Regions from separate parts of the Kribbella sp. NPDC055110 genome, predicted to be linked through region 2. Evidence: riboswitches for the same ligand, from Rfam matches in the RefSeq annotation. Region 2 holds a riboswitch; each other region holds the start of a gene.
The links. A riboswitch is a leader RNA that binds a small molecule or an ion and turns the genes downstream of it on or off. The one in region 2 is predicted to bind ZMP and ZTP.

Region 1 (9,399 bases), on a different contig from region 2:
ACCTTCGCACGGAACAGCTGGACGGTCTCCAGCACCTGTCCGCGGGTCAGGGTGTCCGCCTTGACCTTCACCAGCAGCAGTTCACGCTGAACCGTCTGCGTGGGCTCGAGCTCGACGATCTTGATCACGTTCACCAGCTTGTTGAGCTGCTTGGTGATCTGCTCCAAAGGCTGCTCGTCCACGCTGACCGCGATGGTCATCCGGGAAACTTCCGGGTGCTCGGTCGGGCCGACCGCGAGGGAGTCGATGTTGAACCCGCGCCGGGAGATGAGCGCCGCGACGCGGGCCAGCACACCGTGCTTGTTCTCGACCAGGATGCTCAAAGTGTGCTTGGACATTAGAGCTCCTCGCTGTCCCAGTGGGGCGCCATGTCGCGGGCGATCTGGATCTCGTCGTTGCTGGTGCCGGCGGCGACCATCGGCCAGACCATCGCGTCGCGGTGCACGACGAAGTCCACGACGACCGGCTGGTCGGTGACCGACATCGCCTTGTCGATGGTGGCGTCGACCGAGTCCTTGTCCGAGCAGCGCAGCCCGACGCCGCCCATCGCCTCGGCGAGCTTGGCGAAGTCCGGGATCCGGGCCGAGTGCAGGTCGGTGTTGGAGTAGCGCTTGTCGTAGAACAGCGTCTGCCACTGGCGGACCATGCCCAGCGACTGGTTGTTGATCACGGCAACCTTGATCGGGATGCCCTCGAGCGCGCAGGTGACGAGCTCCTGGTTGGTCATCTGGAAGCAGCCGTCGCCGTCGATCGCCCACACGGTCTTGTCCGGCCGCGCGACCTTGGCGCCCATCGCGGCCGGCACGGCGTACCCCATGGTGCCCAGACCGCCGGAGTTCAGCCAGTGACCGGGCTTCTCGAACGGCAGGTAGTGCGCGGACCACATCTGGTGCTGGCCGACGCCGGCCGTGTAGATGGCGTCCGGGCCGGCGATCTGGCCGATCCGCTCGATCACGTACTGCGGCGACAGCGTGCCGTCCTCGGGTTCGTCGTACGCCACCGGGTACTTGGCGCGGACCGATTCGAGCTGACCACGCCAGGCGTCGTACGACGGGGTGCGGCCGACGCTCTCGATCTCGGTCTTGAGGGCCGCGATCAGATCGACGATGACCTCCTTGCAGTCACCCACGATCGGCACGTCGGCGGCGCGGTTCTTGCCGATCTCGGCCGGGTCGATGTCGGCGTGGATGACCTTCGCCTCAGGGGCGAACGAGTCGAGCTTGCCAGTCACCCGGTCGTCGAACCGGGCGCCCAGGGTGATCAGCAGATCGGAGCGCTGCAGGGCCCCGACCGCCGACACCGAGCCGTGCATCCCGGGCATCCCGAAGTGCAGCTCGTGGGTGTCCGGCAGCGCGCCGCGGGCCATCAGCGTCGTGACCACCGGGATGCCGAGCAGCTCGGCGAGCTCCTTCAGTTCGGCGCTGGCCCGGGCCCGGATCACACCGCCGCCGACGTACAGGACGGGCTTCTCGGCGGCGACGATCAGGCGGGCCGCCTCGCGCACCTGCTTGGGGTGCGGGCGGGTCACCGGCCGGTAGCCGGGCAGCGACAGCTCGGTCGGCCACTGGAAGTCGACGCCCGGGGTCTGCATCGCGTCCTTGGTCACGTCGACCAGCACCGGGCCGGGGCGGCCGGTGGAGGCGATGTGGAACGCCTCGGCGATCGTGGTGGCGATGTCGTTCGGGTCGGTCACCAGGAAGTTGTGCTTGGTGATCGGCATCGTGATGCCGCGGATGTCCGCCTCCTGGAAGGCGTCGGTGCCGATCGCGGCGCCCGCGACCTGGCCGGTGATCGCCACCAGCGGCACCGAGTCCATGTACGCGTCGGCGATCGGCGTCACCAGGTTCGTCGCGCCGGGGCCGGAGGTGGCCATGCAGACGCCGACCTTGCCGGACGCCGCGGCGTACCCCTGGGCGGCGTGACCGGCGCCCTGCTCGTGACGTACCAGGATGTGGCGGATCTGGGTCGAGTCGAGCATCGGGTCGTACGCCGGGAGGATCGCGCCGCCCGGGATGCCGAAGACGGTGTCGACCCCGGCATGTTCCAGTGCGCGGATCAGAGCCTGTGCCCCGGTCAGCTGCTCACTCATGAGTGCCTTCCCTCAGTCAGTCACGCTGTTTTGCCTAGAAAAGCTGTGCTGCTCGCGACCGATCCATCCTCGCTCGTGGCCGTTGTCCCTGCACTACTGGGTCGCAGATAGTCGCATTGGCAACAAAAAACCCCCTCCGCCGGGTGGGCTGAAGGGGGCGCGCTCGACTCAGTGGTCGCGTCAGTCGGCGCGCCGCACAAGTACGAGGAGAATCGATCGCATATAGGCATTATTCGCCGACAACCGGCAGCCGGGTCAAGTTCAGCCCGCCCGTGTCTCACTCCCCGAGACGCCCGTCTTACGCACAGCGAGTCGGTTGGTAGCCCAGCAGGTCGGGATACCGAGCTCGGCTGGGTCGCGGCCCAGTAAGGTGCGGTGCGTGATCGATGACCCGTACGGCGACGAGCAGTTGGTGGAGCTCTACGACCTGGACAACCCGTCCGGAGAGGATCACGACTATTACCGCGCTTTGGCCGCGGGCACTGCGAAGGTCCTGGACTTCGGCTGTGGAACCGGTCTGCTCACCCGATCGCTGGTCGCGCCGGGGCGGGTGGTGATCGGCATCGATCCGAGTCCCACGATGCTCGGGTACGCACGCCGGCAACCCGGCGCCGAGGCGGTCACCTGGATCGACGGGGACCACCGGGTGGTGCAGCCGACCGGCGACGTGGACCTCGTCGTCAGCAGCGGAAACACGATGATGCACGTCGCGGAACACGCGGCAGCCGTCACCGCGCTGGCCGCCGCGCTGCGGCCCGGCGGGATGTTCGCCTTCGAGTCGCGCAATCCGGCGGCCCGCGCGTGGGCCCAGTGGACGAGCGAGGCGACGTACGGCGAACGCGACACGGCAGCGGGCCGCCTGAAAGAGTGGCTCGAGCTGATCGAGATCGCCGATGGACGAGTCGTCTTCGAGGCCCACAACGTCTTCGAAGACGGCCACGACGCCGTCTACCGCAACGTCCTGTACTTCCGCTCCCCTGCAGAGATCACGGCCGACCTGGTCGCGGCGGGCTTCTCGGACGTGGTCATCGAGGGCGGTTGGCACGGCGAACCGTTGGCTGAAGGATCACGTCTGCTGGTGGTGCGCGCGACGAAGTAGGCTGGGTGCGCCGCGACTGGCGAGGGTGGAGTACCACCGGGGAGCGGGGTTGTTCGTGTAAGGCGTCGTCCGCCTGGGCGCCTCCGATTCGATCGGAGGTCCTGATGCGTTTGCGGTACGGAATGAATCCTCATCAAACGGCGAGTGTTGGCTCTGCGCCGTTCACGGTGGTTGCGGGCGAGCCGTCGTACATCAACATCCTGGATGCGCTCACCGGGTGGCAGTTGGTGCGGGAGGCCGCGGAGCGGTTCGGCGTACCGGCTGCGGCGTCGTACAAGCATGTGTCGCCGGCTGGTGCAGCGCTCGGCGAGACGGTCGCGGACGCGTACGCCCGTGCGCGGGACGCCGATCCGAAGTCGTCGTACGGCGATTTCGTGGCGGTCTCGCATCCGGTGGATCTGGAGCTGGCCGGGGTGCTAAAGCGGGTCGTGTCGGACGGGATCATCGCGCCCGGGTACGACGAGGGCGTGGTGGAGATCCTCGCGGCGAAGAAGCGCGGGACCTACCTGGTGCTCGAGGCGGACGAGGCGTTCGAGCCGCCGGCCGAGGAGGTGCGTGAGCTGTACGGAGTGCGACTGACGCAGACGCGCGATGCGCTGCCGTTGACGCGCGACCTACTGCGCGACGACGTGCCGGATGATGCCGCGCGCGACCTGCTGCTGGGGATGATCGTCGCGCGTTATACGCAATCGAACACGGTCGTGATGGTGAAGGACGGGATGACGATCGGCGTCGGCGCCGGGCAGCAGTCGCGGGTGGACTGTACGAGGCTCGCCGGCGAGAAGGCCGCGCTCTGGTGGGCCCGGCATTCGACCGATCCTCTCACCGGTGTCTCGATGGTTTCCGACGGCGCGCTGCCGTTCACCGACAACGTCGTGGAGGCCCAGCGGTACGGCGTTTCGCACATCGCCGATCCGGGCGGTTCGATCCGCTCACCCGAGGTCGCGGCCGCCTGCGCCGCTGCCCGGATCACCTGGTCGGAAACCGGCGTACGCCTGTTCAGGCACTGAGCAAGTAGTCGCCTGAGGCAACGGCTTTGCGGACCTCGGCCGCTGTCCGCGGCGCATCGAGCATGGTGGTGTCGATCGCATGCGGCTCCAGCGCGCCGAGGTCCGCGAACGCACCGTGCAGACCGGTGAGCGCGTCGGCATCCGTCAGCTCAGGCTCGGGTCGGTCCTGACCGCGCTGCAACGTCGTTCCGAGATCCGGCCGAAGTACGACGTACGACAGGGACCACTGGGCGGCGGCCGCGCGGAACGGGTCGAGGAACCACGGTCCGATGATGCCGTCGACGACCACGTCGTACCCGCCGCGCGCGTACACGCTCACGGTCGCGACGATCGCGTCGACGACTACCTGGTTCTGGCGGTGCGCTCCTGGCAGGTACGGCGCGATGAATCCGGTGCGGATGCCGCGGTAGAACTCGTCGGTCGTCAGGTGCATCGTCGGCCGCGGCGCGTCGGTCGCGACCAAGCGGGCCACGGTCGTCTTGCCGGAGCCCGACGGGCCGGTCAGGAGGAGGACGTTGCTCATGCCGCCCGACGTTAACCAAGCACGCCGCGGAACGGCAGTCTTTTCTTTTTCGCCGGCGCCGGACGTCAGCCGCCCGCGACGCTCGGGAGGACGAGGAGCTCGTCGCCTTCGGTCAGCTTGGTCTCGAGGCCGGAGAGATCGCGGATGTTGTCGTTGCCGAGGTAGATGTTCACGTGCCGGCGGACCGCGCCCTGCTCGTCGGTGAGGCGGCGGCGGAGCGCCGGATGGTCGGCTTCGAGCGCCGCGAAGACCGAGGCGACGGTCGGCGGACCGTCCACCTCGACCTCCACGCGTTCGACACCGCCCGCGAACGGGCGCAGCACCGTCGGCACGCGGACCGCGATCATCCAATCACCGCAGCGCGCACCGTGAGTACGTCGGGAAGGTGGCGCGCGACCTCCGCCCAGCTGTCGCCGGCGTCGGCGCTCGCATAGACGCAGCCGTCGCGCGTGCCGACGTATACGCCGGCCGGGTCGGCGGTGTCGACGGTCATCGCGTCGCGCAGCACCGGGACGTACGAGACATCGGGCAACCCGGTGGCCAGCGGCTCCCAGGTCGAGCCGGCGTCGCGGGACCGGTAGACGCGGCATTGCGCCTCGGCCGGGATCCGGTTCGCGTCCGCGACCAGCGGGAAGACGTACACGGTCTCGGGCTCGTGCGGGTGCACGACGATCGGGAACCCGAAGTCCGACGGGAGGCCGTCCGCGATCGACTTCCAGATCGCGCCGCCGTCGTCCGACCGGTACACGCCGTGGTGGTTCTGCGCGAACATCCGCTCGGGGACGTCGGGATGCGCGGCCAGCTTGTGGACACACTGACCGAACTCCGGATACGGGTCCGGGAAGAACTTCGCCTGGATCCCCTGGTTCCGCGGCGCCCAGGACCGCCCGCCGTCAACGGTCTGGTACACGCCACCGGTCGACATCGCGACACTCACCTGGTCGGCGTCGGTCGGATGCGGCAGCACGGTGTGCACGGCCTGGCCACCGAATCCGGCGCCCCACTCCTTGCGGTGCGGGTGGTCCCACAGACCCGTGACCAGCTCGAACGTCACGCCGCCGTCGGTCGACTTCCACAGGGCGGACGGCTGCGTCCCGGCGTACACGACGCCCGGCTGACCGGCCGGAGCCGGCTGGATCTGCCAGACGCGCTCGAGGGAGGCCTCGGCGTCGGCGGGGAACCCGATCGAGCCCTCGGGCGGCTCGGCCCAGGTCGCGCCGAGGTCGTCGGAGTGGAAGACGGCCGGGCCCCAGTGCTCGCTGGTGCCGCCGACGAACAGCCGGGGCTGATCGCCGCGGATGTCGATGGCCACGGCGTACACGCCCTGCATCTCGAACTCCGGCACCGGTCCGTCGAGCCGCCACTCCTCGCGGGCGGCGTCACTCCGGCCGATCCAGAGACCTTTCTTGGTCCCGATCAGCAGTACGGCCTCGGACATCGTCGTCCTCCTCCTTCAGCGTGGCGGACCTGCCACCACATTGATCAACGGTTCCCCGGACGCGTAGCGCTCCATTTGCGCGCGCACCAGCCTGGCCACCCGCGGCGCGAACGCCGTCGAGGCGCCGCCGCGATGCGGATTGATCAGTACGTTCGGAGCAGACCACAGCGGATGTCCGGCGGGCAACGGCTCGGGATCGGTCACGTCCAGCGCGGCCCGGATCCGCCGCGTCCCGAGCTCGGTCAGCAACGCGTCGGTGTCCACGATCACACCGCGTGCGACGTTCACCAGCAGCGCGCCGTCCTTCATGCTCGCCAGGAACTTCGCGTCGACCATCCGCTCGGTCTCCGGCGTCGCCGGTGTCAGCAGCACGACGACGTCCGCGCGCGGCAACAGCTCCGGCAGCTCACTCGTAGGGTGCACACCGTCGCGGGCCCGCCGCGCGACCCGGATCACGTCGCACTCGAACCCCGTCAGCCGCCGCTCGAGCGCCTCGCCGATCGCGCCATACCCGAGGATCAGCACCGTCCGGTCGGCGAGCGAGTCGTCGACCTCGTCGTACGACCGCGGCCAGACGTGCTGCTCCTGGTCACGGACGGCGCGCGGAAGATTCCGGTACGACGCCAAGATCAGCCCGACTGCCAGCTCGGCCGTGGACGCGTCGTGCACGCCGCGCGCATTGCACAAGGTGACGCCGTCGGCGAGCCGCGACTGCGCATGCTCGAACCCGGCCGTCTGCAGCTGGACGACCTTCAGGGCCGGCATGTCGCGGACGACGTCGAACACGCCGCCACCGCCCATGTAGCTGGGCACGTAGAACTCCACCTCGTCGAGCGACTTCGGCCGCTCACCGCCGGCGTAGAAGTCCACGTCGAACCCCTCGGGCACCCCGCCCAGGAACGCGTCCGCGTCCTCCCACGGAAGCCATGCCTTCACCACATCAGCCATGCCCCGAACCTACTCGGGGTCGTGGACAGTTTTGAACTCCCGTGCCAGAGCGCGGGCGCCGTCGTACTCTGGATCGGTGCCTTCGACATCGGATGTGGCGGTGGTGGTCGCGCACGATCAGGCCGTCGGGCGGTTGCGGGAGTCGTACGAGCTGATCCCCCGGGGTGAGCCCGTCCGGCTGGCGAAGCGCAGCTCGAACCTGTTCCGGCCGCGGACCGAGATCGCGCGCCCGGGGCTGGACGTGTCGAAGCTGACCGGCGTGATCAGCGTGGACCCGGCGGCGCGGACGGCCGACGTGCAGGGCATGTGCACGTACGAGGACCTGGTCGCGGCGACCCTCCCGCACGGGCTGACACCGATGGTCGTGCCGCAACTCAAGACGATCACGCTAGGCGGCGCGGTGACCGGGCTCGGCATCGAGTCGTCGTCGTTCCGCGCCGGCCTCCCGCACGAGTCCGTGCTCGAACTCGACATCCTCACCGGCGCCGGCTCGTTGGTCACGGCGCGTCCCGAGGGCGAGCACGCCGACCTGTTCCGGATGTTCCCGAACTCGTACGGCACGCTCGGGTACGCGACCCGGTTGCGCATCGAGCTCGACCGCATCTCGCCGTACGTCGCCCTCCGGCACGTCCGGCTCGGCCTGGACGCGCTGGCCCCGGCCATCGACGAGATCGTTGCCTCAGGCACGTACGACGGGGAGCCGGTGCACTTCGTCGACGGCGTCGCGTTCAGCCCCTCGGAGGCGTACCTGACCCTCGGGCGGAACAGCGACGCCGCGGTGCGGACGAGCGACTACACCGGTCAGCAGATCTACTACCGCTCGATCCAGCAGCGTCAGAAGGACTTCCTGACCGCGCACGACTATCTCTGGCGCTGGGACACCGACTGGTTCTGGTGCTCCGCCGCGTTCGGTGCACAGAATCCCGCCGTACGCCGGTTGTGGCCGAAGCGCTGGCGCCGGAGCGACGTGTTCCACAAGATCGTCGGCTTCGAGAACCGGCACCACGTCGCCGCCCGGCTGAACCGGCGCCGCGGCCAACCGGACCGCGAGCGCGTGGTGCAGGACGTGGAGATCCCGGTCGCCCGGCTGGCAGACTTCCTGCGCTGGTTCGACGAGAACGTCGGCATGCGCCCGGTGTGGCTCTGCCCGCTGCGACTGCGTGGGTCGTCGTCCTGGCCCCTCTATCCGCTGCAGCCCGGCGAGACGTACGTAAACGTCGGCTTCTGGGGCACCGTCCCGATCGCGCCCGGCGCTGCCGACGGCGACGTCAACCGGCGGATCGAGCAGGCCGTCACCGACTTCGGCGGCCACAAGTCCTTGTACTCCGACGCCTACTACGACCGTGACACCTTCGACCGGCTCTACAACGTCCCGGCGTTGGAGCAGGTGAAGAAACGCTACGACCCTGACGCCCGGCTGACCGGGCTCTACGAAAAGGCGGTGACGCGCCGATGACGACGCTAGCGACTCAGGTATCGATCGCCGAAGCCCTCACAGCTGTGGCACCGGACGGACTGCCGTTCCGGTTCACGGCGTACGACGGGAGCGCGACCGGACCGGAAGACTCCCCCGTACACATGCATCTCGCCTCCGAGCGTGGACTGTCGTACGTGCTGACCGCGCCTGGCGACCTCGGAATGGTCCGCGCGTACGTGATGGGTGACCTGGAGATCACCGGCGTACACCCGGGCAACCCGTACGACCTGATGCGGATGATGCTGAACCAGGTCCATTTCCACCGCCCGACGCCGAGCGAGGCGCTACGCATCGTTCGCGGGCTCGGCTGGAGTCACCTGAAACCGCCACCTCCGCCGCCGCAGGAGCACCTGCCGAAATGGCGTCGTACCTTCGAGGGGCTGCGGCACTCGAAGGCGCGGGACAAGGCGGCGATCCACCACCACTACGACGTGTCGAACCGGTTCTACGAGTTGATCCTCGGGCCGTCGATGACGTACACGTGCGCGGTCTACCCGTCGCTCGAGGCCACGCTCGAGGAGGCGCAGGCGGAGAAGTACGACCTGGTCGCGCGCAAACTCGATCTGCGACCGGGGCAACGGCTGCTCGACGTCGGCTGCGGCTGGGGCGGCATGGTCCGGCACGCGGCCCGCGAGTACGGCGTACAGGCGCTCGGCGTCACGTTGTCCGCGGCCCAGGCGGAATGGGCGACGCAGGCGATCAAGCGGGAAGGCCTGGAGGACCGCGCCGAGGTGCGGTTCCTCGACTACCGCGACGTCGCCGAGCGCGACTTCGACGCGATCAGCTCGATCGGCCTGACCGAACACATCGGCGTC
Region 2 (9,399 bases):
GTACGCCGGTACTCGCAGGAGCTGCCCGAGTCGCGCAGGAATTCTCCGGACGGGCGGCCGCGGCGAAGCTGGTACTCGTCGACGGAATGCCTGGCCTGGTGTGGATGCAGCGTGGTGAACCGCTGATTGTGTTCTCTTTCACCGTGGTCGGCGGGCGTGTCGCCGCGATCGATCTCCGGGGTGATGTGGAGTACCTCGAAAACGTCGATCTGGTGTCGCTGAAGGCGTGACCGGACGGCGTGGCGAGTGGACAGATTCGGTGGGACTCGTGTGACGGATGGGGTGCTTTCAGGCTCGTCGGGACCCGGTGAAATCGGGTTTTTGTCCGGGCGGAAAGTGCGCTACTGTTCTGCTCTCGCACCGAGCGGAAACGCGTCGGAGCGCAGTGCGGACGTAGCTCAGTTGGTAGAGCGCAACCTTGCCAAGGTTGAGGTCGCCGGTTCGAACCCGGTCGTCCGCTCGGAGAAGATTCGGCAGGCCACCGTCCTCAGTGGCGGAACGGCCACACGGTGGAGTGGCCGAGAGGCGAGGCAACGGCCTGCAAAGCCGTGTACACGGGTTCGAATCCCGTCTCCACCTCGAGGACGATTGGCGCAGCGGTAGCGCGCTTCCCTGACACGGAAGAGGTCACTGGTTCGATCCCAGTATCGTCCACGAAGGCGATAGGCGAGGTGTGCCGCGCAGTTCCTGCGCTGGCCGCCTCGCCTTCGTCATTTGTGCGGCTGCGCTTCGCTTGCCGCGCGGCGGGGGCTCCGCCACCCGCACCCCCTTGCGCCTTCGCTTCGCTCGGCTTCGGTGGCTGGGTTGGGCAGTTAGCTCGGGCGCGCGGGTCGGATTGGACAGGTCGCTCACCAGCGGGGGTCGGGTTGGACAGGCCGCTCACCGGCGGGGGTCGGGTTGGACAGGCCGCTCACCGGCGGGGGTCGGGTTGGACAGGTCGCTCACCGGCGGGGGTCGGGTTGGACAGGTCGCTCACCGGCGGGGGTCGGGTTGGGCGAGTCGCTGACCCAGTTCGAGGCGGCGACGTCTTGGGGCCAACCCTGGCGGCAGGGAAACAATTGTGCGCGTGGCGACGATTTCTTTCCCCGCCGCCGGGAGGATCGCGGGGTTCTACTTGTGGCGGGAGTGGGCTGTGGCGGCCGCTAGGAGTATTGCGGCTCCAGTTAGGGCTGTGGGGGTTAGTCGTTCGTGGAGCATCGAGGCCCCGATGGCGGTGGCTACTACCGGTTCGAGCAGGGCTATGGCTGATGCGGTTGAGGCTTTCAGGGTTCTCAGACCGACGTAGAACATTGTGTAGGCGAAGGCCGTCGGAACCAGTCCGAAGTACGCGATCAGCAGCCAGCCGATGAGTGTGGTGGGCAGCGCGGCGAAGGGCGCCAGGAGCAACGCGCCGGCGACGAAGCCCAGCAACGCGGTGGTCAGAGGGTCTGGGGTGTTGCGGTTCACGAGTGTTGTCAGCGAGTAGCCTGCCGCGGACATCACGGCTGCTGCGATGCCGACGAGGTTGGCTGCGCCGCTGGTGACGAACAGGAGGACTAGGCCGACCACGGCAGCGAAGAGAGTTGGCGTCAGCCGTTCGCGGGCGGCGACCGTGATGAAGATCGGGGCGGCGCCGAGGGCGATCACGGTGGCGACGCCGACACCGACACGTGGGATCGCGGTGAAGTAGCCGAGTTGGCACACAGCCAGACCCAAACCAGTCAGGACATGGCGGAGCACCCCAGCCGCAAGCACGGGCCGGCGCACATGAGCCGCGACGGAGGGGCGGCGCACATCAGCCGCGAGGGCGGGGCGGAGAGGAGTTCGGCGTACGGCGAGGCGCGCGGGGGCCAGCCATACGGCGGCTGCGGCCAGGCGCCAGAAGGAGATGGCCAGCGGTGTGAGGCCGGCGTACTGGGACAGAAGCGCGCCGGTCGGTCCGCCGGTCCCCCAGGCGAGGGCGGCGAGAACGACGTACACGAGGGCGCGCCTCGTCGAGAGACGATGATGCATCGGACACTCCGGGAAGGTGTTCGCAACGAGTGGTCGGGGCGTCTGCGAACAACCCGAAGAAGCCCAGGCCGCGAGACCTGAGCGCGAGGAAGCCGTCCGCTAGACGGCGACCGGCGGAGTGATGATGCGATGCACGAAACAGGACCCTAATCAGTCCGAAAGGGTCGAGCGAGCGGATTTACATCCGCAGGTAGGAGCCGCCGTTGAAATCGAGGACGGTCCCGGTGGCGAACTCGGCTTCGCGCGACGCCAGGTACAGGATCGCGGCCGCGACCTCGGACGGGTCGGCGACGCGTTCGAGCGGGCTCTCCATCCGGCGCCGGTCGTACCCCTCGCCGGCCAGGTTGACCGAGGCCATATCGGTGACGGTCCAACCCGGCGCGATCGCGGTCACCGCGATCCCCTCCGGCCCCAGCGCCCGCGCGAGCGACTGCGTGAACGAGACGATCGCCGCCTTCGAGGCGCCGTACGCGGGCTGGTTCGGCTCGCCGCGGAACGCGCCGCGGGACGACACGTTCACGATCCGGCCGCCGCGCGACATGTGCCGCACCGCGCACCACGTGACGTTGGAAGGACCAACGAGATTCACCGCGAGCGTGTCCGCCCACGCCTGCTGCCATTCGGCGTACGTCGTCTCGCGGATCCGGTGCGGGTGATAGACGCCGGCGTTGTTCACGAGTACGTCGATACTCCCCAGCGCCGCGGCGGCGTCCGACACCATCGTCTCGATCGCCGCCGGATCCGCCAGGTCTGCCTGCACCGTCACATGTCCTGAACCGGGCAGCTCCTTCAGCACCTGCGCCGCGGCGTCTGCGGAGGCGCTGTAATGGATCGCCACCCGGTCACCGGCGGCAGCGAACGCCCGCGCCGCCGCCGCACCGATCCCCCGCGAAGCCCCTGTCACCAGCACCGATCGGTTCATGCAACCGATCCTTTCACTGCAGAACCCCACAGCAGACAGGAGGGGCTACGGTCGGGGCTTCCACTCCCTGCGGTAGGACTTCGCGGCGCGGACCCACTCCTTCTTCGCCTCGTTCCGCAGCCGGACGTCAGCGCGACGGGCCATGTACGCCGCCTCGCGCCGCAGCTTCACCCAGCTGTCGTAGCGCCGGTACGGCAATGACCCGTTCTCCAACGCCGCCTGGACCGCACACCCCGGCTCCATCACATGCGAGCAGTCCTTGAACTTGCACTGCTCCGCCAGCTGCGTGATGTCCGGGAACGCGGCGGCCAGGCCCTCCCCGCTCTCCTGCAGACCGATCCCCCGCAGCCCAGGCGTGTCGATGACGACTCCACCCTGAGGTAGCGCGATCAGCTCGCGCCGTACCGAGGTATGCCGGCCTTTCCCGTCCTCACGGATGTCCTGTACGTCGAGCAGCTCAACACCCGCCAGCGCATTCACCAGCGACGACTTGCCCGCGCCACTCGAACCTAGCAACGCTAGCGTCGCGTTCCCGTCCAGCAGCGCCCGTACGTCGTCCATGCCGGCGCCCGTGGTCGCGCTGCACACCAGTACGTCGGCTCCCGGCGCGGCCACCGCCACGTCCTCGGCCACCGACTCGGCGTCCCCGACGAGGTCGGACTTCGTCAGTACGACGACGGGTCGCGCACCGCTCTCCCAGGCCAACGCCAGGAATCGCTCGATGCGCACGATGTTCGGCTCCGGGACCAGCCCGACGACGATCGCGATCACGTCGACGTTGGACGCGAGCACCTGCCCGCGCGACGAGCCGCCGACCTCCGCCCGGACGATCGTCGTACGGCGAGGGAGCACGGACTCGAGCGTGATCCGGTCGTCCGGCCAGAACCGCAGGACGACCCAGTCCCCCGTACACGGGCCGGCCTGTGCGTCGGCGGCCATTTCGGCGAGCAGTGCCCCGGACCAGCTGGCCCGGACCGGACCGTCCGCGGTGAAAACCGTCGCCAGGCCCTTGTCGACCCGGGCGACACGTCCCGGGACGAGGTCCTCCGGGACGGACTGCAGAAACTCGGCCGTGGAACTGTCGAGTCCCAGGGCCTGAAGCGTGGCTGACATGCGGCGAACCTTTCAGAGGGTCCGGCCGCGAGATCAGCTCAGCGGACGGACAGTGCGGGAGACAACGGCCCATCGGGCCTGTTGCAAGCTCATGGCGGGTGCCTCCCTTCCGAATCCCAGCGGTCCCGAGCCGGAACCGTGTGTCGCGATGCCGTCAGCCTAGGTCGTCGGCGTCACCCTGCGCACCGGATTTTCCGACCGACGCGGCCTTCTGCGGAACCTCAGGCTCAACTTGAGCTTCAGGCTCAGGCTCAGGTCGAGCCGCAGCCGTGGGAGCAGCCTTACGGGGCCGCTTGGCGAGCTGCTCGACCTTCCGCCCGACGGCCGCCTCCGGCCGCTCCTCCGACTCCACCGGCGTCGGCACGTACCCCTCCTCGTGGTGCGGATCCGGCTCCGCCTTCATCACCGGCTCGACCTCGACCTCGTCCTCGTCGTCAGGCCCCGCATCGACCTCGGCCTGCTTCACCTCCGCGATGTGCTGCTTGTGCGGCCACAGCCGGTCCACGACCGCGTTCAGTGCCGCGCCGATCAGTACGGCGATGGCGGTCATGTAGAGCCACATGAGTACGGCGATCGGCGCGGCCAGCGGGCCGTAGATCGACGTACCGCCGACCGTGCTCTGCAGGATCCACCGGAGCACGAAGCTGCCCAGGATCCAGATCGACAGCGCCAGGAACGAGCCGGGGAGGTCCGAGACCCACGGCGTACGGATCGGGACCGAGAGGTGGTACAGGGTGTTCAAGAAGCCCGCGGACAGGATCGTGACCACGGGCCAGTACAGCTGGTTCAGGAAGTCCAGCCGGTGCGGCAGGAGCGCGTCCACCGCGTCCGGTCCGGCCAGCACCAGCGGCAGGACGATCACGCCGATCACCAGCGCCGCGCAGTACAGCGAGAACGACAGCGCGCGGGTCCGGACGATGCCGCGCTTGCCGCCCATCCCGTACATGATCGTGATGGTGTCGACAAACACGTTCAGCGCGCGGCTGCCGGACCACAGCGCCAGCACGAAACCGATCGAGATGACGTCCGGGCGGCCGCCGTTCAGCACCTGGTCCAGGGTCGGGGCGATGACGTTCTTGATGGAGTCGTCGGTCAGCGCCCGGGCGGCCAGGTCGACGATCTGCTGCTTGATGTCGTTGATAGTCTCGACCTCGAACCATTTGCTCGCGATGTAACCGAGCGAGCCGGCCAGCCCGAAGATCAGCGGCGGCAGCGAGAGGATCGCGAAGAACGCCCCCTCGGCCGCGAGTCCGGTGACCCGGTAGCGCAGACAGACCCCGATCGTCTGGGTGAGCAGCTTCCAGGTGGTCGCGGGGACTTTGCGGACCCATGCCAATGAGAGGGAGCTCCCACCAGTGGGTCCTGCCCCAGAACGTGCCATACCGCTTACCGTACTGACATGGCGGACCCATTCGCGGTAACGAATCAGGCTCCCCCACTGCGGGGCGTGAACTTCTTCACCCAGGACCCGGCGCTCGGTGACGCTCTGCGTCCGTACGCCGACCTCACAGCCGATCCCGGTCTGCACCGGATCGGGGAGCTGGCGGGCTCCGAGGAGGCCCGCGCGCACACGCTCCCGGCGAACCAGAACCCGCCCGTACTGCGCACTCACGACCGCTACGGGAACCGGATCGACGAGGTCGAGTTCCATCCGTCGTGGCACTGGCTGATGGAGCAGGCCGTCGGGTTCGGGCTGCAGGCGGCGCCGTGGACGAGCGAGCGCCCCTCGCCGCACCTGACCCGTGCGGCCGGGTTCTTCCTGTGGTCCCAGGTCGAGCCGGGGCACGGCTGCCCGATCTCGATGACGTACGCGTCGGTGCCCGCGCTCAGGGCGAACGAGCAGCTCGCGAAGGAGTGGGTCCCACAGCTCGCGTCCACGCAGTACGACGTACGCCGGCTGCCGGTCGCCGAGAAGTTCGGGGTCCTCGCCGGGATGGGGATGACCGAGAAGCAGGGCGGTTCCGACGTACGGGCGAACCTCACGACGGCGACGCCCGTGGGTGACGTGTACCAGCTGAACGGGCACAAGTGGTTCTGCTCGGCGCCGCAGGTGGACGTGTTCCTGGTCCTCGCGCAGGCGCCGGACGGGCTGAGCTGCTTCGTCGTACCGCGGGTTCTTGCCGACGGCAACCGGAACCCGTTCGCGCTGCAACGGTTGAAGGACAAGCTCGGCAACCGCTCCAACGCGTCCAGCGAGGTCGAGTTCCACGGCACGATCGGGTACCGCCTCGGGGACGAGGGCGCCGGCGTACGGACGATCATCGAGATGGTCGCGGCGACCCGGCTGGACTGCGTACTCGGCTCGGCGGCCCTCCAGCGGCGCGCCCTCGTCGAGGCGACCTGGCACGCGCAGCACCGCTCGGCGTTCGGCGGCCTGCTCGCCGACAAGCCCGCGATGCAGAACGTGCTGTCGGACCTCGCACTCGAGAGCGAGGCGGCGACGGCGCTCGCGATGCGGCTGGCGGCCGCGGTGGATTCCTCGGACCCGAAGGAAGCAGCCTTCCGGCGGATCGGGCTGCCGCTCGCGAAGTTCTGGGTGTGCAAGCGGACGCCGTTCATGGTGGCGGAGGCGCTGGAGTGCCTCGGCGGCAACGGGTACGTCGAGGAGTCCGGGCTGCCGCTGCTCTACCGGGAGTCGCCGCTGAACTCGATCTGGGAAGGATCGGGCAACGTCAACGCGCTCGACGTACTGCGTGCGCTCCGCCGCCCGGAGTCGCTCGAGGCATGGCTCCTCGAGATCGGCACGGTCCAGGGTGCCGATGCGCGGCTCGACGCGGCGGTCAACGACGTACTGCAAGCGCTTGCTGACATCGAGAACGCGGAAGCCGGCGCGCGAAGGCTGGCCGCGCAGATGGCCTTGTGCCTGCAAGCATCGCTGCTGATCCGGCACTCGACACCCGAGGTCGCCGACGCGTTCGTGGCGTCCCGGCTGGCGAACGACTGGGGCGGCGTGTTCGGCACACTTCCGCGGACGACGCCGTTCGATCGGATCGTCGAACGCACGATAGGCTGACGCCGTCGCGACTGGCGCGCTGAAGGTGGAGAACCACCGGGGAGCGAAACCCGTCGGCACCGTGCGCCTGGGTGCCTTCGACCCACTGCAAACCGCAGGAGAGACAACGATGACTCAGACCTTCGACGCCGCCGCCGCGTCGGCCGCGTACAACAACGCGCTGCAGGTGATCGCCGCGGTGGAACCCACCATCGCCGGCGCGATCAGGGCCGAACTCGCCGACCAGCGGTCCTCGCTGAAGCTGATCGCGAGCGAGAACTACGCCTCCCCCGCCACCCTGCTCACGATGGGAAACTGGCTGTCGGACAAGTACGCCGAGGGCACCATCGGGCACCGTTTCTACGCCGGCTGCCAGAACGTCGACACCGTCGAGCAGACCGCCGCCGACCACGCCCGTGAACTGTTCAGCGCCCCGCATGCCTACGTCCAGCCGCACTCGGGCATCGACGCGAACCTGGTCGCGTTCTGGGCGATCCTGGCGCAGCGGATCGAGTCCCCGGCGCTGGCCGAGGCGGGCGCGAAGCACGTCAACGACCTGACCGACGAGGACTGGGACAAGCTCCGCAAGGCGCTCGGCGACCAGAAGATGCTCGGCATGTCGCTGGACGCCGGCGGTCACCTGACGCACGGTTTCCGGCCGAACATCTCCGGCAAGATGTTCAACCAGCACTCCTACGGCACCGACCCGACGACCGGGCTGCTCGACTACGACGAGGTCGCGCGGAAGGCTCGCGAGTTCAAGCCGCTGATCCTGATCGCCGGCTACTCGGCGTACCCGCGCAAGGTGAACTTCGCCAAGATGCGCGAGATCGCCGACGAGGTCGGCGCCACCCTGATGGTCGACATGGCGCACTTCGCCGGCCTGGTCGCGGGCAAGGTCTTCACCGGCGACTTCGACCCGGTGCCGCACGCGCACGTCACCACGACCACCACCCACAAGTCGCTGCGCGGCCCGCGCGGCGGCATGGTGCTCTGCCAGCCGGAGTACGCCGAATCCGTCGACCGCGGTTGCCCGATGGTCCTGGGCGGTCCGCTCAGCCAGACGATGGCCGCGAAGGCGGTCGCGCTGGCCGAGGCGCGGCAGCCCTCGTTCCAGGTCTACGCGCAGGCCGTCGCCGACAACGCGGTCACGCTGGCCGAAGGGCTGATGAAGCGTGGCGTGAAACTCGTGACGGACGGCACCGAGAACCACCTGGTGCTGCTGGACGTCTCGTCGTACGGCATCACCGGCCGGCAGGCCGAGTCGGCGCTGCTCGACGCGGGCATCGTCACCAACCGGAACGCCGTACCGCGGGACCCGAACGGCGCCTGGTACACCTCCGGTGTCCGGATCGGTACGCCGGCGCTCACCACGCGCGGCTTCGGCGGCGACGAGTTCGACCGGGTCGCGGAGCTGATCGTCGACGTGCTGTCAGCGACCACGCCGACCAACACCGCGGCCGGTGCTCCGTCGAAGGCGAAGTACCTGCTGGCCGACGGTGTCGCCGACAAGACCAAGGCCGCATCGGCCGAGATGCTAGACAAGTTCCCGCTGTACCCGGGCCTCGTGCTCAACTGACAGACCTTCAGCGCCCGCTCCTCGATTTCCAGGAGCGGGCGCTGTGCTGTCTGGCCGGCAGCTCCGAAGAACCGGCCTTCTATCAGAAGTCTGTGATAGATCCAATTATTGTAAGCTTCAACCATGGGTGCGGAACCTAGCCGGGAGGCCATCAGCCAGTTCGTCGAGCGATTCGCCGGGGTGCTGGCGAACAGCGGCGTACCGACGATGTCCGCTCGGGTGATGGGCGCGATGCTGGTCAGCCCGACCGGGACGATGACGGCGGCCGAGCTCGCCGAGTCGCTGCAGATCAGTCAGCCGGCGGTCTCCGGCGCCGTACGCCAACTGCTCCAGGTCTCGTTCATCTCCCGCGAGCGGCTGCCCGGCTCACGCAAGGACCACTACCGGATCCGCGAGGACGTCTTCGCCGCGATCCTCGAACGCCGCAACCTGGCCCTCAGCGAATGGGAGTCGACCAGCCGCTCCGGCGCCGCTCTCTTCGACGCCGACTCCCCAGTAGCGCGCCGGCTGACCGAGGCCGCGGACTTCTTCGCCTTCATCCACACCGACATGGAACAAATGATCAAGAACTGGCGCGCGGACCACCCGGGATGAACCGCCGCGAAGCCAAGCAGCTCGTCGGTACGGCGTGGTTGGACAGCGACTACCGAACTCAGTGGGAGACGCGCATCATGCGCCGGCGCGTCCCGCTCTACCGCTTGGGGATCGGCGCTCTCCGTGCCCTGAACGCCGTTACGGGCGGACGGAATCGGCCCTCGCTGAAGGTCACCCGGTGGAACCGGATCGGGCCGCACGGCGGCA
Region 3 (9,399 bases), on a different contig from region 2:
CCGCAGGTCGCGGCCGCCTCCTGGGACTCGGTGATCTTCGATCTGCCCGGGAAGGAATCGTTGCAGCGGATCCCTACTCTCGACCCGCTGCGGGGCACGAAAGCGCACGTCGGCGCACTTCTTGACCAATGCGACACCGCAAGTGACCTGGTTCGCACCATCACTGGGGGTGCGGCCGGGTAGGGTCGCTAGTGAGGGTCGGTTGGGCGGCCCTCCCAGCGGTTCTAGGAGGTGGTGTCATGGCTAAGGACGGCGGTCAGCAGCACAAGCAGCCGAAGCGTTCGTCGACCGAGGAAGAGGTCGAGCAGGTCGAGGCGTCCGAGGACGTCCAGGAGCGGAAAGAGCGGCTCGACGAGGACGTCGACTCGATCCTGGACGAGATCGACGAGGTCCTCGAGGAGAACGCCGAGGAGTTCGTCCGCGGATTCGTGCAAAAGGGTGGGGAGTGAACCGCTCGATGACATCTGATGCCTCCGGCCGCCTGCCGGAAGCCTTCCTGACCCCGGGCGGCTCGTCGTTCATGGACTTCCTGGCCGGGCACGCGCCCGACCTGTTGCCCGGACGACGGTCCCTGGGGCAGGGCGACCTGTCCAGCGAAGTCCCGCACGGTACGACGATCGTGGCCGCCACCTTCCCCGGTGGCGTGATCATGGCCGGCGACCGGCGGGCCACGATGGGCAACATCATCGCCCAGCGTGACATCGAGAAGGTGTTCCCGGCCGACGAGTACTCGGCGGTCGCGTTCGCCGGTTCGGCCGGCTTCGGGATCGAGATGGTCCGGTTGTTCCAGGTCGAGCTGGAGCACTACGAGAAGCTCGAGGGCGCCACCCTGAGCCTCGACGGCAAGGCCAACCGGCTCAGCGCGCTGATCCGCGGCAACCTGCCGATGGCTATGCAGGGCCTCACCGTGGTGCCGCTGTTCGCGGGCTACGACGAGGACATCAAGGGCGGCCGGATCTTCTCCTACGACCCGACCGGCGGGCGGTACGAGGAGACGCACTTCTACAGCGTCGGCTCGGGCTCGCTGTTCGCCCGCGGCGCGCTGAAGAAGCTGTACCGCGAGGACCTGTCCGAGACCGACTGCGCGACGGTGGCAATCCAGTCGCTGATCGACGCGGCCGACGACGACTCGGCGACCGGCGGCCCGGACATGCTGCGCCGGATCTTCCCGGTGATCGGCGTGGTCACCGCGGACGGTTACCGGCGGCTGCCGGAGGACGAGGTGGCGGCGCTCGTCGACGCGGCCTGGGCCCAGCGGCACGAGCGTCCCGACGGCCCGGCCGCAGGCAACCTGAGCTGACCATCCCGATGACCCTGCCGATCGACTGATTAGAGGACGACACCTTCGATGAGCGTTCCGTTCTACGTCTCGCCCGAGCAGCTGATGCGGGACCGGGCCGACTTCGCCCGCAAGGGCATCGCCAAGGGCCGCAGCGCGATCGCGCTGCAGTACGCCGACGGCATCCTGTTCGTGGCGGAGAACCGCTCGCCCGCCCTGCACAAGGTGGCCGAGATCTACGACCGGATGGCGTTCGCCGCCGTCGGTCGCTACAACGAGTTCGAGAACCTGCGGATCGCCGGCGTCCGGCTCGCCGACATGCGCGGGTACTCCTACGACCGGCGCGACGTGACCGGCCGGGCGCTGGCCAACGCGTATGCGCAGACCCTCGGCGCGATCTTCTCCTCCGGCGGCGAGAAGCCGCTCGAGGTCGAGATCCTGGTCGCCGAGGTCGGCGTCGGCGTGGCCGACGACCAGATCTACCGGCTCACCTACGACGGCTCGATCGCGGACGTCCGCGGGTACGCCGTGATGGGCGGCCCGGCCGACACGGTCGCGGAGTACATCGGCGAGCACTACTCCGAGGGCATCTCGCTGGCCGGTGCGCTCCGGCTCGCGGTGGACGCGCTCGGCCACGACGGCACCGAGGTCCGGGAGCTGACCCCGGACCAGCTCGAGGTCGCCGTCCTGGACCGGACCCGGACCCAGGTGCGCAAGTTCAAGCGGATCTCCGAGGAGACGCTGGCCGGCATCCTGGGCGAGTCCAGCCCGGCGGTGGACGAGAAGTCCGACGCCGAGTCGGACACGGAGTCCGCGTCCGACTCCAGTGAGTCGGCGGCCGGTGACACCCCGGTCGCTCCGCCGGCGGACGACGCACCGGTGGCGCCGCCGGAAGATCCCGACGACGACCGTCCGCTGTGACGGACCAGATCGAGAACTCAGCCGCCACCGACGAGGTGGCGGCTGAGCAATCTCCGGCGGCTTCGCGACCAGCAGACCCGGCTCCCTGGGAACTGCTGGGGGAGGAGCCGGGGTTCGAGCGATTCCTCACCGTGCGTCTGCGGCGGTACCGGATGCCCGACGGTCGCGAGATCGAGTGGGACGTCATCGGTCCCGAGGCCGGCCTCTCGGCCGGGGTCACGGTGCTTCCGTTGACGCCCGACGGCCGGATCGTCACGATCCGGATGTTCCGGGCCGGCCCGGACCGCGTGGTCACGAACCTCCCGGGCGGTCTGGTCGAAGCCGACGAGGAGGTGGCCGTCGCGGGTGCGCGGGAGCTCGAGGAGGAGACCGGCTACACCTGCGAGACGATCGACGTGGTCGGCTGGCAGTTTTCCGGTGGATCTTCGACGTTCCGCAAGTACGTCGCGATCGCGCGCGGGTGCCGCCCGGACGGGAAGCAGCAGCTGGACGAGGCCGAGGACTGTGTTCCGGTCGAGCTGTCCGTGGACGCGTTCCGTGCCGAGCTGCGCACGCCCGGTGCGATGACCGGCAGTGACGCGGCGTACCTCGCGCTCGACCACGCCGGCCTGCTCTGAGCCGGGTCGGTATCCTGACAGCGGACCGCGACTGGCGCTGAGGTGGACGACCACCGGGGAACGGTCTGCCATCCGGCTTCGCCGCGCGCCTGGGCACCCACCTGACGCCCAGAGGAGTGCGCAGATGACTGCTGAATTGATGATCGGGACCGACCTCGCCGCCGACATGGTCGCGAAGGCCGCCGAACGAGCACGGGTCCTGCAGGAGCAGTACGGCGTACAGCCGTGTCTGGCGACCGTGCTGGTCGGTGACGACCCGGCGTCGGCGACGTACGTGCGGATGAAGCAGAACCGCTCGAAGAAGGCCGGGATCGCGTCGCTCAGCGTCGTACTGCCGGCCGAGACGACCACCGCGGAGCTGGTCGCGGAGATCACCAAGCTCTCCGACGACCCGGCCGTGCACGGGATCCTGTTGCAGCATCCGGTGCCGCCGCAGATCGACGAGCGGGCCGCGTTCGAGGCGATCGACCCGGCGAAGGACGTCGACGGCGTGACGATGCGGTCGTTCGCGGCGATGGCCTTCGGGGATCCCGGTTTCCGGTCGGCGACGCCTGGCGGGATCATGCGGCTGCTGGCGGCGTACGACGTACCGCTCGAAGGGGCGCACGCGGTGGTGATCGGCCGCAGCCCGATCCTCGGTAAGCCGGCCGGCATGTTGCTGCTGGCATCGAACGCGACCGTCACGTACGCGCACTCGCGGACCCGGGACCTGCCGGACCTGGTCCGGACCGCCGACGTCGTTATCGCGGCGGTCGGCAAGGCGAACTTCGTCCGGGGTGACTGGCTGAAGCCGGGCGCGGTCGTGGTCGACGCCGGCTACAACGAGGGCAACGTCGGCGACGTGCACTTCGCCGAGGCGGCCGAGGTGGCCCGGCTGATCACGCCGGTTCCGGGCGGGGTCGGGCCGATGACGATCGCGCTGCTGCTGGAGCAGACGGTCGATGCCGCTGAGACGGCTGTCCACTCTTTGACTACGCTGGCCTAGGGTTGGGGGACAGGATCTAAGGAGGCGGACGTGGCGGTACGGGCGATCCGGGGGGCCACCCAGCTGGACGTGGACGAGCGCGAGCACCTGCTCGAGCGGTCCGCGGAGCTGGTGAAGGCGGTCCTGGAGGCGAACGATCTGGAGAACGAGGATCTGATCAGCATCCTGTTCACCGTCACGTCCGACCTGCGTTCGGAGTTTCCCGCCGTCGCGGGCCGGCAGATCGGGCTCACCGACGTACCGCTGATGTGCATGCAGGAGATACCGGTGCCGCACGCGCTGCCGCGGGTGGTGCGGCTGATGGTGCACACCGAGACGCCGCGGTCCCGGGACAAGATCCAGCACGTGTACCTGCACGGAGCGGTCGCGCTCCGCCCGGACCTGACCGGCGCCCAATGAAGGCGGCACTGTGAGCGAGCTGCGCGGCCCGGTTCGGATCGTCGGCACCGGGCTGATCGGTACGTCGATCGGCCTCGCGCTGGTGCGCCTCGGCGTGGTCGTGGAGCTCGTCGACGGGAACCCGGACAACGCGCTGATGGCCGAGCGGATCGGTGCCGGCGCACGGCAGGTCGACATCGAGCCGCAGCTGGTCGTGGTCGCCGTACCGCCGGACCATGTCGGCGCCGTCGTGGCCGAACAACTCGAACAAACCAATGCCATCGTCACTGATGCGGCCAGTGTGAAGTCCAAGCCGCTCGCCGACGCACGCAGCCTGACCGCGGATGTCAGCCGGTACGTCGGCAGTCACCCGATGGCCGGCTCCGAGCGCAACGGCCCACTGGCTGCGCGCGCGGATCTGTTCGACGGCGCCACCTGGGCGATCACCCCGCACGCGACGAGCGCTCCGGAGGCGGTCGATCTCGTACGGCGGCTCGCCGAGGCCTGTGGCGCGCGGACGGTCGAGTTGTCGGTGGAGGATCACGACCTCGGTGTCGCCCGGGTGTCGCACCTGCCGCATCTGATGTCGGCGCTCGCCGCTGGCACGCTGGCGGACGCGCCGTCCTCCCATCTCGAACTGTCCGGTCAGGGTGTCCGCGACGTCACCCGGATCGCGGCCGGCGACCCGCGGTTGTGGACCCAGATCGTGTCCGCGAACTCGACCGCGCTGACCGGCCTGCTGGAGCAGATCCGCGGCGAGCTCGACCGGCTACTCGTTGCCCTCGGCAAGGAAGAGGCCGGCGACGAGTTGACCGCGATCCTCGGCCAGGGCGTGTCCGGCGCGGTCCGGGTCCCGGGCAAGCACGGTACGCCGCACATCGACCTGGTCACGGTCCTCGTCACGATCCCGGACCGTCCCGGCCAGCTGGCCCGCTTGTTCGCGGACGCGGCCGAGTCCGGCGCCAACGTCGAGGACCTCCGCATCGACCACAGCCCCGGCCGCCCGGTCGGTGAGGTCGAACTGGCCGTCAAGCCGGGTTCGGTGGACCAGTTGGTCGACGTACTCACCGAGCGGGGCTGGGTCGTCCACCGCTGAACGAGGGTGTGCCTGAAGTGTCCCCGGGCGAAGGTACCCTTCGGGGCATGATCATCGCTGTTGACGGGCCGAGCGGCTCCGGTAAGTCGAGCACTGCGCGTGGAGTGGCCTCCCGTCTCGGTCTGCGGTACCTGGACACCGGTGCGACGTACCGTGCGGTGACCTGGTCGGCCGTCGAGCGCGGCCTGGATCTGGACGACACGGCGGCGGTTGCGCAGCGTGCGCGGGAGCTCGAGCTGGAGATCAGCACCGACCCCGCCAACCAGTTCGTGATCGTCGACGGAACCGACGTCACGGCCGCGATCCGGGAGCCGCGGATCAGCGAGGTGGTGTCGAAGATCGCCACCAACCTGGACGTCCGCAAGGAACTGATCAAGCGCCAGCGGGCCGTCATCGACGACGCCCAAGACACAGCAGGGCCGAGCGGCGGGATCGTGGTCGAAGGCCGCGACATCGCCACGGTGGTCGCCACCGACGCCGAGCTCAAGGTGCTGCTGACCGCCGATCAGGAGGCGCGGATGGCGCGCCGCGGGGCGGAGCTGGGCTCCGTCACCGCCGAGCAGCTGCGGGACCAGATCGTCCGCCGCGACGCGGACGACTCGACCGTGTCCGAGTTCCAGGTCGCCTCCGACGGAGCGGTCACCATCGATTCCACCGATCTGTCCCTCGAGGAGGTCATCGACGTGATCAGCAGGCTCGCCAAGGAGACCGTCCCTCAGGGTCGGGAGCTATGACGGCTGAAATCACCGGGCACAAGGATCTGCCCCGCACCGACGATCTGCCGGCACTGCCGTACCGGATGGCGCTCCCGTTGCGGAGGGTCGCGAAGCCGTACTTCCGCCGCAAGTACAACCTGACCGTGCACCACGAGGACCGGTTCCCGCTGACCGGTCCGCTGCTGATGGCCCCGAACCACCTGAGTCTGCTCGACGGGCCGCTGCTCGGGGCGATCGCGCCGCGGATGCTGCACCAGCTCGGCAAGATCGAGGTGTTCGGCGGTCTCCAGGGCGCGTTCCTGCGCCGGGTCGGCCAGATCCCGGTCGACCGGTCGACGTACGACGTACTCGCGGTCCGGCAGTCGATCCAGGTACTGCGGGACGGCCGGGTGCTGAACATCTACCCGGAGGGCACCCGCGGGCCGGGTGACTTCAGCCGGATCCGGACCGGCGTGGCGTACCTGGCGATGGTGACCGGGGCCCCGATCCTGCCGGTCGCGCTGATGGGAACGCGGCTGCCAGGGGGTGACGTGGAGGGTTTCCCACCGGCCGGGAGCCGCATCGACGTGGTGTACGGCGAGCCTTTCGCCGTCGAGCGCGTACCCTTTCCCAGGAGACACTCCGACGTACAGGCGGTCGCCGGTCAGATCGGCGACGTATTGCGCGCCCATGTGAAGGCGGCCGTCGAAGAAACCGGCCACCCGCTTCCGGGCTGGCGAGACCAGAAGGACCCTGATGACTGACCTGCCCACCGAAGCACCGACGCACGACCGCGAAGACACCGGGCCGCTGCCCGTCCTCGCGATCGTCGGGCGGCCGAACGTGGGCAAGTCCACGCTGGTCAACCGCATCATCGGCCGCCGCGAGGCGGTCGTCGAGGACACCCCGGGCGTCACCCGGGACCGCGTGTCGTACGACGCCAACTGGGCCGGGCGCGAGTTCACGGTCGTCGACACCGGCGGCTGGGACCCGGACGCGGTCGGCATGGCCGCACTGGTCGCCGCCCAGGCCGAGGTCGCGATCAACGCCGCCGACGCGGTGCTGTTCGTGGTCGACGCCGTGGTCGGCATCACCGACGCGGATGAAGCGGTCGTCCGGGTACTGCGGAAGTCCGGCAAGCCCGTCGTACTGGCCGCGAACAAGGTCGACGACCAGCGCATCGAGTCCGAGGCGATGAACCTGTGGAGCCTCGGCATCGGCGAGCCGTTCCCGGTGTCCGGGATGCACGGCCGCGGTACGGGCGACCTGCTGGACGCCGTACTCGAGGCCCTTCCGGAGGCACCCGCGGAGCGCGACGGCGAGCTCGGCGGACCGCGCCGGGTCGCGATCGTCGGCAAGCCGAACGTGGGCAAGTCCTCGCTGCTCAACAAGGTCGCCAAGGAGGACCGGGTCGTCGTCAGCGACGTCGCCGGTACGACGGTGGACCCGGTCGACGAACTGATCACGCTCGGCGGCCAGGAGTGGCGGTTCATCGACACCGCGGGCATCCGGCGCAAGGTGAAGAACGTCCAGGGGCACGAGTACTACGCCTCGCTGCGGACCAACGCGGCGATCGAGCGGGCCGAGGTCGTCGTGGTCGTCATCGACGCGTCGGAGTCGCTCACGGAGCAGGACCTGCGGATCATGAACGCGGTCGAGGAAGCCGGCAAGGCGCTGGTGATCGCGTACAACAAGTGGGACCTGATGGACGAGGAGCGGCGCTACTACCTGGAGCGCGAGATCGATCGCGACCTGGTGCAGTTCCGCTGGGCGCCGCGGGTGAACATCAGCGCGCTCACCGGCTGGCACATGGACAAGCTGGTGCCCGCGATCGAGGCAGCGCTGGAGGGCTGGCAGACCCGGGTCCCGACCGGGCAGCTCAACGCCTTCCTCGGCCGCCTCGTCGCCGCGCATCCGCACCCGGTGCGCTCCGGCAAGCAGCCGAAGATCCTGTTCGGCACGCAGGCCACGACGATGCCCCCGACCTTCGCCATCTTCACCTCCGGCCCGATCGAGACGTCGTACCAGCGCTTCATCGAACGCCGGCTCCGCGAGGACTTCGGCTTCGTCGGCAGCCCCGTCCACGTCTCGATCCGAGCCCGCCAAAAGAACAAGAAACGCTGACCGAACCCGGTCCGAACCACCCGATCGGATGAGGTAAGGTTTACCCCGGCTCGCTCTTCGGAGCGTCCATCGGGCTGTGGCGTAGTTTGGTAACGCGTCTGGCTGGGGGCCAGAAGACCGCAGGTTCAAATCCTGTCAGCCCGACTTCTGAGGGGCACCGATTCTGTCGGTGCCCCTGTCTATGTTTGCCCCATGACGACCTGGGGTGACAGACGAACCTGGAACGACGACGACCTCCGCCAGGCTGCGGCCGAGAACCATTCATGGCGTGGCGTCGCCCGCGCACTGGGACTGAAAGGGACATCCGCAGGCACTGTGCGCTCGCTCAAGAAGCACGCCGAGCGGCTAGCGCTCGATACGGCGCACTTCACCGGCCAACGCCAGTGGTCCGACCGGAAGTTGCGTGAGGTGATGAAGGACGCGACTTGTTGGGCGGACGTGATCGTCGGGCTGGGAGTCAGCGACGGCACCGAGTCCCGCGTCCGGATCAAGGGACATGCGATGCGCTTGGGGCTGGACTGCACAGCCCTCAGGTCGTCTGATTCGCCGCGGCCTGCGGCCGAGCCACTGCAGCTACCTGCGCGTCCAGAGATGCTGCGGGCTGCGGCGCCGGCACTCGCGATGGCCTGGTTCACGCTTCACGGTTGTGCTGTTGCGCTGCCGATGGAGCCCGAGGTGTACGACCTGCTGGTAACCACCACGAACGGAATCCAACGCGTCCAGATCAAGAGCTCAGAACGCCCAGGCAGCAACGGTCACTGGCAGGTCGGGATCGGACGCCGGCCGTACGTTCTGGACAAGTCGGCCACGAAGATGCCGTACGATCCGGACGACATCGACCTGTTCTTCATCGTTCTTGGTGACGGCAGCCTGTATGTCATCCCGAGCTCAGTAGTGGCTGGTCGGGTGTCCATATACGCCGACACGTACGCGCGGTACCGGGTCGGGGATGCGTCGAGTTTGTTGGGTGGTGGGGCGCCTGGCGGTGCCGACGCCCCACGTCGCGGGTCAGCGTATGCTCGCGAGTTCCTTGGGCTGCGGGGTCTCGTCGACCCTGAGGCTTTCGCCTTCGATGTCTACTCGGGGAGTGAGGCGGTCTAGCCACTTCGGGAACCACCAGGCTCGGTCGCCGAGGAGGCTGAGGATGGCGGGGACCAGGGTCATCCGGACCACGAAGGCGTCGATCAGGACGCCGATCGTGAGGCCGAAGCCGATCGCCTTGATGATCGGGTCCTCGACGAGGATGAAGCCGGCGAAGACCGACGCCATGATCAGGGCCGCGGCGGTGACGACACGCGCGCCGT

Region 1: another riboswitch for ZMP and ZTP. It lies ahead of ACWF0M_RS16340 (5-aminoimidazole-4-carboxamide ribonucleotide transformylase); the one in region 2 lies ahead of ACWF0M_RS10010 (glycine hydroxymethyltransferase).
Region 3: another riboswitch for ZMP and ZTP. It lies ahead of ACWF0M_RS01970 (bifunctional 5,10-methylenetetrahydrofolate dehydrogenase/5,10-methenyltetrahydrofolate cyclohydrolase); the one in region 2 lies ahead of ACWF0M_RS10010 (glycine hydroxymethyltransferase).

The regions. Positions count from the first base shown of each region.
Region 1 is NZ_JBSGTS010000009.1:68,287-77,685, reverse strand. Features, by position in the region: gene ilvN (acetolactate synthase small subunit) at 1-338, opposite strand, end outside; gene ACWF0M_RS16350 (acetolactate synthase large subunit) at 338-2,089, opposite strand; gene ACWF0M_RS16345 (class I SAM-dependent methyltransferase) at 2,469-3,188, shown strand; ZMP/ZTP riboswitch at 3,191-3,274, shown strand; gene ACWF0M_RS16340 (5-aminoimidazole-4-carboxamide ribonucleotide transformylase) at 3,293-4,198, shown strand; gene ACWF0M_RS16335 (AAA family ATPase) at 4,188-4,721, opposite strand; gene ACWF0M_RS16330 (ubiquitin-like small modifier protein 1) at 4,787-5,068, opposite strand; gene ACWF0M_RS16325 (WD40/YVTN/BNR-like repeat-containing protein) at 5,065-6,159, opposite strand; gene ACWF0M_RS16320 (2-hydroxyacid dehydrogenase) at 6,175-7,107, opposite strand; gene ACWF0M_RS16315 (FAD-binding oxidoreductase) at 7,184-8,563, shown strand; gene ACWF0M_RS16310 (class I SAM-dependent methyltransferase) at 8,560-9,399, shown strand, end outside.
Region 2 is NZ_JBSGTS010000005.1:33,348-42,746, forward strand. Features, by position in the region: gene ACWF0M_RS09965 (sigma-70 family RNA polymerase sigma factor) at 1-230, shown strand, start outside; tRNA gene ACWF0M_RS09970 (tRNA-Gly) at 388-460, shown strand; tRNA gene ACWF0M_RS09975 (tRNA-Cys) at 509-579, shown strand; tRNA gene ACWF0M_RS09980 (tRNA-Val) at 583-654, shown strand; gene ACWF0M_RS09985 (EamA family transporter) at 1,111-1,992, opposite strand; gene ACWF0M_RS09990 (SDR family NAD(P)-dependent oxidoreductase) at 2,171-2,914, opposite strand; gene rsgA (ribosome small subunit-dependent GTPase A) at 2,960-4,027, opposite strand; gene ACWF0M_RS10000 (YhjD/YihY/BrkB family envelope integrity protein) at 4,182-5,408, opposite strand; gene ACWF0M_RS10005 (acyl-CoA dehydrogenase family protein) at 5,427-7,040, shown strand; ZMP/ZTP riboswitch at 7,038-7,120, shown strand; gene ACWF0M_RS10010 (glycine hydroxymethyltransferase) at 7,150-8,598, shown strand; gene ACWF0M_RS10015 (GbsR/MarR family transcriptional regulator) at 8,722-9,192, shown strand.
Region 3 is NZ_JBSGTS010000001.1:456,235-465,633, forward strand. Features, by position in the region: gene dop (depupylase/deamidase Dop) at 1-183, shown strand, start outside; gene ACWF0M_RS01950 (ubiquitin-like protein Pup) at 240-449, shown strand; gene prcB (proteasome subunit beta) at 458-1,300, shown strand; gene prcA (proteasome subunit alpha) at 1,349-2,200, shown strand; gene ACWF0M_RS01965 (NUDIX hydrolase) at 2,197-2,817, shown strand; ZMP/ZTP riboswitch at 2,835-2,919, shown strand; gene ACWF0M_RS01970 (bifunctional 5,10-methylenetetrahydrofolate dehydrogenase/5,10-methenyltetrahydrofolate cyclohydrolase) at 2,942-3,802, shown strand; gene aroH (chorismate mutase) at 3,833-4,201, shown strand; gene ACWF0M_RS01980 (prephenate dehydrogenase) at 4,212-5,276, shown strand; gene cmk ((d)CMP kinase) at 5,324-6,010, shown strand; gene ACWF0M_RS01990 (lysophospholipid acyltransferase family protein) at 6,007-6,735, shown strand; gene der (ribosome biogenesis GTPase Der) at 6,728-8,095, shown strand; tRNA gene ACWF0M_RS02000 (tRNA-Pro) at 8,166-8,239, shown strand; gene ACWF0M_RS02005 (group I intron-associated PD-(D/E)XK endonuclease) at 8,288-9,196, shown strand; gene ACWF0M_RS02010 (MMPL family transporter) at 9,104-9,399, opposite strand, start outside.